3 regions of the Paenibacillus sp. FSL R10-2734 genome follow, and region 2 is predicted to be linked to each of the others. Evidence: riboswitches for the same ligand, from Rfam matches in the RefSeq annotation. Region 2 holds a riboswitch; each other region holds the start of a gene.

Region 1 (2,274 bases), 400 kb from region 2:
GATATGCTCATTTTGAAACATCTGACGAGAAAATTAATTCTCTATTTTGGATTTCACTTGCGTGATTTCCTACTCACTCGTTGTTCAGTTTTCAAAGATCAAGTTCTCGTTGGCGCCATTTAATGTCTCAGCAGCAACTCTTATAATATATCATGTTGTTCTCAGTAATGCAAGCTTTATTTTTCGAAAGCCGTTTATATAACTCTCTCAAACATTGCCTGTACGCTGTCTAACAACGCTTAACTATAATAACCTATCTATTAATAAAAAAGCAACCCCTAAAACAAAATAAACAACTAGCTTAATAATTAAGCTGGTTGTTTATTTAATAGAGTTATGATTCTAGCAATACAAATTAATAGTATTTAGCTGCAGTATACTTACTTGAAGCCTTGATAAAATCCGCATTCTTCTTACCTTTCGCTGCTGATGCATCTACCGTGGTATCAATAGTAACCCATTTGCCATCCATCAATACTTCATTCCATGCATGGTATTGCGTAACGTAGCTAGTATTCCCCATCACCAACTTAGCAGGAACATCTACACTACGAAGCATTGCGGCAAAAAGAGAAGCATAATCATAGCAGATTCCTTTTTTAGTATTCAAAGTGTTGTTAATGCTTGGAATATAATCGGTCGTTACGTTATTAGCAAGAGAATAATCATATTGTACATTAGCAATCACATAGTTATAGATTGCCTTAACCTTCTCTTCATCTGTTGTTTTGCCTTTTGTAAGCTCTTTTGCCTTAACGATCGCTTTATCAGAAGAACTCCATTTCACATTCTGTACGGAGCCCAAATATACGGAATTTGAGTCATTCATGGTTAAATCTACTACCTCGGAATAAAGAGCTTTGTATTTGTTACCCGTTGTGTTCTCAAGAACAGAGACTTTATAAGTCCCATTTCCTTGTTGCAAAGGGAAGTCCTCAGCTTGTCCAGAAGCGTATAAATTATATGTATAGCTACTGTTATCTTTTGTGATCATAAGCTTAATTCTTTTGTCTTTTGGAATATCGTAGTTAATCCCGATTACGCCTTGATCCAATTTCGACGTATTCAACCAGTTCGAATCTACACTTGCGGCTTGAGCTGTGTTTACTGGAACCGCAGTAATCAGTACGAACAACGCCACAATCAAAAAATAAACCTTTTTCACGGATAAAACTCCTTTCGGTAGCTGGCTGCCATCCTTTCGGGAAGGCCCTTTAGCTTTGCGTCCCTACCTTTCGATAGGTTTGCCATTTATCGTATAAGCTCTATCTGTCCTAATTTCACTAGACAAATTAATAGAATCAACTAAGTAGAAATGAATCTAAAAACCTTATATATTTTATAAAAACAAAAAAAGCCTCTTCATTCGGTAGCTGGCTGCCATCCTTTCGGGAAGGCCCTTTAGCTTTGCGTCCCTACCTTTCGATAGGTTTGCCGTTTATCGTGTTTAGCTTTTATAGTCTTATACTACCATATTTATCCTCGTAAACAAGAACAAAATTGCTAGATTTTCTATTATTTTATAGTTATTTCTCTGTATTTAAGTTCTCATATCATTCTCATCTGCTATTTGGGAAGCTTGGCGTGAACAATTAAACGATGTGTAGGATCTACTAGTGGGTCACACGTAATTAGGGTAAGAATCTTATCCTTGTTATTCCCATCAAGAACAGATACATCGCTTGGATCTACAACAGAAATATCATAAACCTCGTAATTCAATACCTGATCGCTAGTCTTTACCGTGATAACATCTCCAATAACAACCTCATTCAATCTGTTAAACAATCTGCCCGTAGTTCTAGCTCTGTGAGCAGCAATTGCTGCATTTCCTATTTCTCCAAGTGGAGTCGTCTCTTTCATATGGGCCGCTGCATGCTTCAAATTGGCTTTAGTAGCCCCTTCTAATACAGGTAGCTTCAAATCAATCTTATCTATTTCAATTAAGGCCATTACCTTGCCACCAACTTTGATTTCTGGTTCTGGCTTTTCCGTTTCTTGAGGCTGCGCTTGTGCGTCCAGAACCGATTCCTCTGCTAATAACTGAGTAACTTCGGCATATTTGCTCTTCAGATCAGGCGGTGGAGTACTATCGCTGGTGCTCAGTTCAGCCGATTCTAACAGCTTCTCCTGCTGCCAGTCGCTGTACCATTCGTTAGCTTTTGGATACAGCATGATGAGGATCCCGGCCAGTATGAGAACATACGAGAATTTACGCATGAAATTCACCTCCGTGTATTGGTTCTACTGAAATTCAGAATACCCACTTACGAC
Region 2 (2,274 bases):
TGTAAATTGTATATTGCTCATCGTATAAAGGTTTGATTTTTCCACTCCAACGTATGGAAAAACGATCAATCCCGAGCGCGGCATCCGGCGGTCCTTGACGCCAATTAAAATCGATTATTGCATCAGTTCTAGTTAGAGCTGCTGCTCCCGACAACTGCATGTTGTTGTAATACTCTCCTACAAGCCCCTTCGCGAGAGGAATTGCTGCCTCTCCCTCTTCTTCGGAAGGCGCCGGTGTTGCGCTAGGTGTGGGTGCCAGACTAGTATTTAATTTATCTCTAGTCACGGTATAGTTGCTATTCATAAATGTTTTGATTGTGTCTGAACTGTTATTCTCGTAAAGCATTTTCCCCCAGGTCATCATATACGTCCATTTACTTTGTGATTGCTGAAGCTTCTCCACATTAGGCATTTCACCATTCTCCCCGATCGCAATCGGTTTGCCTGCGGCTAGATTCAACAAGCTGTCATAGTATTTTTGCTGGTAATCATTATCGTATATATCTGCTGCCAGAATATCTACTTTATCAGCGCCTGGATAAGTTAGCGTATAAGGATCTGACCAAACGTTGGGAGCATTCGGATTCCATACCCATAACAAATTATTTAATTTATGAACGTTAACAAAACGGTCATACATAATATTCCAAAGTTCAGCAAAGTTATTTTTCTTCCCCCACCAGAACCAGTTCCCGTTCATTTCATGATAGGGTCTCCAAAGCACCGGAACATTGGCATCGCGCAAGCTTTTGAGGGATACTGCCACCTTATCAAGTTCTGCGATCAGACTATTATATTGCTTGGTACCCGGAGTAACGTAACTGTCAAACTCACGCTGGCTAAGTGTCTTTTTTACATTATCCCAGTCATAAGAGGTGCCCGGCAGATTAGCATGGAAGGTCATAGCTACAATGCCGCCCGCTTTATTCCAGTTGATGGCGCTGTTCACCACATTTTGACGTTGCCAGGCCATCGTTCCTTCTGACTGACCACTGATCGCACCCAGCTCATAACCGTGAAGAGCCGCATATTGTCCGCTAGTTCCCTTTAACATATTGTTAATTTCATCTGGACTTTCTAAATAGTCATGTTGACCTGCAAGGATACCTTTTCCTGAGATCGAATAAAAATAGTTAAGTAGCTTTACAGCTTCAGGAGAGGCTCCTGGGGTAACTGGCGTTTCAGAATTTGAAGCAGCTATGACAACAGACGGCGAAATTCCAACAGTAAGCGGAAGTGCAGTCAGAAACAGGACTAGAGACAGAAATGCGCCAAACAATCGATACGTGCGGTAAGCTTTCAAAATGATCTCCCTTTCGGTAGCCAGGCTGCCACTCTTTCGAAGGCCCTTTAGCTTTGCGTCCCTACCTTTCGATAGGTTTGCCTTTTCAGTTTATAGAGGTTGTTCAAAAAGTCCGCTTTTGATCACGAAGTATTCCAAGAAGATTATTCGACATCGAATATTGAATTCAGGCGAAACTTCCGGTGCTCACGTAGCTTCCACTACGCTCCGCTCCTCAGTTTCTACCTTCATCCAATCTTCTCGGTGCTGAAAACCGTACTTTTTGAACTCGCACTATAGAGAAATAATTTCTCTCACCGTAAATATCGACACCATTTAATGATATAATTAGAGTTTTTATGACTTTTTTAGATAATTGAGTCATTTTACCTGTTTCAAGAAATTTCGGATTGGTTAAATAGATAGGTTAGACCTATGAAATGAATTGTTGTAGTTCTATATCATTCCAGTCTAAAGTAATACGAATATTATCTTCTTCTACTAGTTCAGAACCCGTCTGTACCTCTATAAACTCAACATCAGTCAAAGCAAGGATAGCGTGCTTCGTTCCTTCCGGTATACGTACCACATCCCCAGCCTTTACATTGTGTTTTTTCTCATTCAGCACAATACTTGCTTCACCGCTAACGATCGTCCAAATTTCACTACGCTTGCGATGTAATTGATAGCTGATATTATTCCCCTCGGATATAAAAATCCGTTTGGTCAGCACTTCGTTGCCCTCATCATATTTCACATAATCAATAACCTTGTAATGGCCCCAGCGGCGTTCCTCGTACATCGGTCTCTGTTCAAAGGTCTTCAGCACTTCTTTAATCCGTGGGCTCTCCGCCTTATGGGTAACTAGAATCCCATCCGGGCTAGCCGCGATGATCAGATCCTTCGCACCAATTACCGTGATCGGAATATCCAGCTCATTAATCAAGCAAGTGCCTTCAGAATCTGCCGTCACAAAACCTTTTCCTACATGC
Region 3 (2,274 bases), 3.4 Mb from region 2:
AGCTACTCAAAAAGTAGCTGATACTATCGAGGCCCTTTCTCATAATGCTCGCGGAATTACGATGATCACCAAGACCATCACAGAGATCGCTGAGCAGACCAACCTCTTATCGCTTAATGCGTCCATCGAAGCAGCTCGTGCCGGTGAACATGGTCGAGGATTTGCTGTTGTCGCACAGGAGGTTCGTAAGCTCGCTGAGGAATCCACGGCTTCAACGAAGGAAGTCTTCGGCTTGGTTCGGAGCATCGAAACTGATATTAAACAAGCAATTGACAATATCGCTATCAACGAAGAAGTCGTACAGGTACAGAATGAAATGATCACTCAATCCGCTCATATCTTTGCGCAAATTGTGCAAAGTGTACAGTATATTACCGAGCAGATTTCTTCCTTCTCTGCAGAAAGTGATCTTATGTTGGAAAGTGCCTTGAAAATCTCAAGTGCAATAGAGAATATCTCTGCGATCACTCAGCAAACCGCTGCGGGCACAGAAGAAGTATCAGCCGCTATGAATGAACAGATTAATGCCCTGCAGTCCGTCGCAGAAGAAACCGAGAAAATGACAACGGCGGTATTTAATTTACAGAAGACAATCCATATCTTCAAATTTTAAATAACTGACTATCCTTATCAACATACCCTTTAACTGCCCCTAAGTTTGACTTAGGTGGCGGTTTTTTTCTGTCCATTATTTCAAATGTTAGACAAGATTTTCGTCAAAATTCGAGTTAATTTGCGAGTATATATTGACAAAGGATCTCGAGGAATATATTGTAAAGGAAAATTCTTCTTATAAATTTTAAATTAATATTGGCAAAATCTTCGAAAGAGGATGACGCAAAGCCATGGATCTACAGCCTCATTTTTAATTTGAGGCCATGACTGCCAGGTTGCTGAAAACCAAGACGACTGGACTATTGTTCGGTCTCTATGGCGATTCATGCTTCCAACCTGTGCCCTATTTTTGAGCACAGGTTTTCTATTGTTTTTTATTCAAATAATAATCAACTTGTGAGGTGTACTTTTTGAAGACAGTCGCAGATTACATGTCGGAAGCACTAAGGAAACTTGGTGTTACCCATTCCTTTGGTATTATTGGTAAATCTATTTGTCCAATCGTTCTTAAAATGGTAGATTACGGTATTGAATTTATTCCTGGGCGACACGAAACAAGCTCAGGATTCGAAGCAGCTGGGTATGCGCTAAAAACTGGAAATATAGGTGTAGCTTTTGGTACTTCCGGTCCTGGTGGAACAAACCTGCTTACAGCAGCGGCACATGCGAAGGCTAACAACTTACCTGTCCTATTTATTACCGGACACCAATCCATTAAAGAGCTTGGTATTCCACAATGTCAGGACTCTTCCTCTTATCTAGCTGATTTAGCAGATATGTTTAGACCTGCTACCTTGTTTAGCAAGCTTATTGAACGTGGAGATCACTTTAGCACGATTTTTAATCATGCGATATCCATTGCTCTGAGCGGCAATCGCGGTCCAGTTCATCTTTGTATCCCTTTTGATGTTCAAACAGAATTGCTGGAGGAGTGTAATATTGTGATCCCTGAGCGGGAATCACTGGTTAGCTTCGCGAATATCGACCGGTTCCTTGAAGCTATTAACAACTCAAAGAATCCATTAATTATCGCCGGTAAAGGAGTTAACCGCTCAGGAGCACATAGTGAGCTGATTCAATTAGCGGAAACATTTAATATTCCTGTAGTTACATCTCCAGGTGGTAAAGGGGCTATAGCTTGGGATCATCCACTCTATCACGGTCCAATTGGAGTAGGCGGTTGTACCCATGGGGATGACTTGCTGAATCAAAGTGATCTATTTATCGTTCTCGGCTCACGCCTAAGTGATATGACTATTTGTAATCTTAAACGGGAAAATCATCCGAAAACACTAATTCAATTTGATAGCGATCCGACCTTTGTCGGCAAAATATTGTTCTCTAACACGATCCCAGTCACTGGAGATCTACGTGATAATCTGGTTTGCTATCTCAATCATATCGACACGAACAACATCACAAAACGCGAAGTTGCCACAAATGTCGATTATTCCGAAGAGCTTCCGATTTTACCAGGCCTTTCACTTGCATCGGTCTTGAGTACGATGAGTGATTTGATTCCCTATAACAGTACCGTCTTTGTTGATGATGGAAGCCACGGTTTCCATGCCGCGAAATGGTTCAAGGTTAAGAAACCGGGCAGTTTTGTTTTCGATGCTTACTTTGCTTGTATGGGTAATTCCATCGGTATGGCTATCG

What was found. Region 2 has a riboswitch for cyclic di-GMP ahead of NSS67_RS29625 (glycosyl hydrolase). Riboswitches for the same ligand answer to the same signal wherever they lie in the genome.
Region 1: another riboswitch for cyclic di-GMP. It lies ahead of NSS67_RS31275 (transglutaminase-like domain-containing protein); the one in region 2 lies ahead of NSS67_RS29625 (glycosyl hydrolase).
Region 3: another riboswitch for cyclic di-GMP. It lies ahead of NSS67_RS12520 (thiamine pyrophosphate-binding protein); the one in region 2 lies ahead of NSS67_RS29625 (glycosyl hydrolase).

What each region holds. Positions count from the first base shown of each region.
Region 1 is NZ_CP150170.1:7,217,322-7,219,595, forward strand. Features, by position in the region: gene NSS67_RS31275 (transglutaminase-like domain-containing protein) at 356-1,165, opposite strand; cyclic di-GMP riboswitch class I at 1,179-1,259, opposite strand; cyclic di-GMP riboswitch class I at 1,366-1,446, opposite strand; gene NSS67_RS31280 (class D sortase) at 1,567-2,220, opposite strand; gene NSS67_RS31285 (GtrA family protein) at 2,255-2,274, opposite strand, start outside.
Region 2 is NZ_CP150170.1:6,816,040-6,818,313, forward strand. Features, by position in the region: gene NSS67_RS29625 (glycosyl hydrolase) at 1-1,303, opposite strand, end outside; cyclic di-GMP riboswitch class I at 1,316-1,395, opposite strand; gene NSS67_RS29630 (sugar phosphate nucleotidyltransferase) at 1,716-2,274, opposite strand, start outside.
Region 3 is NZ_CP150170.1:2,887,356-2,889,629, reverse strand. Features, by position in the region: gene NSS67_RS12525 (HAMP domain-containing methyl-accepting chemotaxis protein) at 1-613, shown strand, start outside; cyclic di-GMP riboswitch class I at 803-898, shown strand; gene NSS67_RS12520 (thiamine pyrophosphate-binding protein) at 1,017-2,274, shown strand, end outside.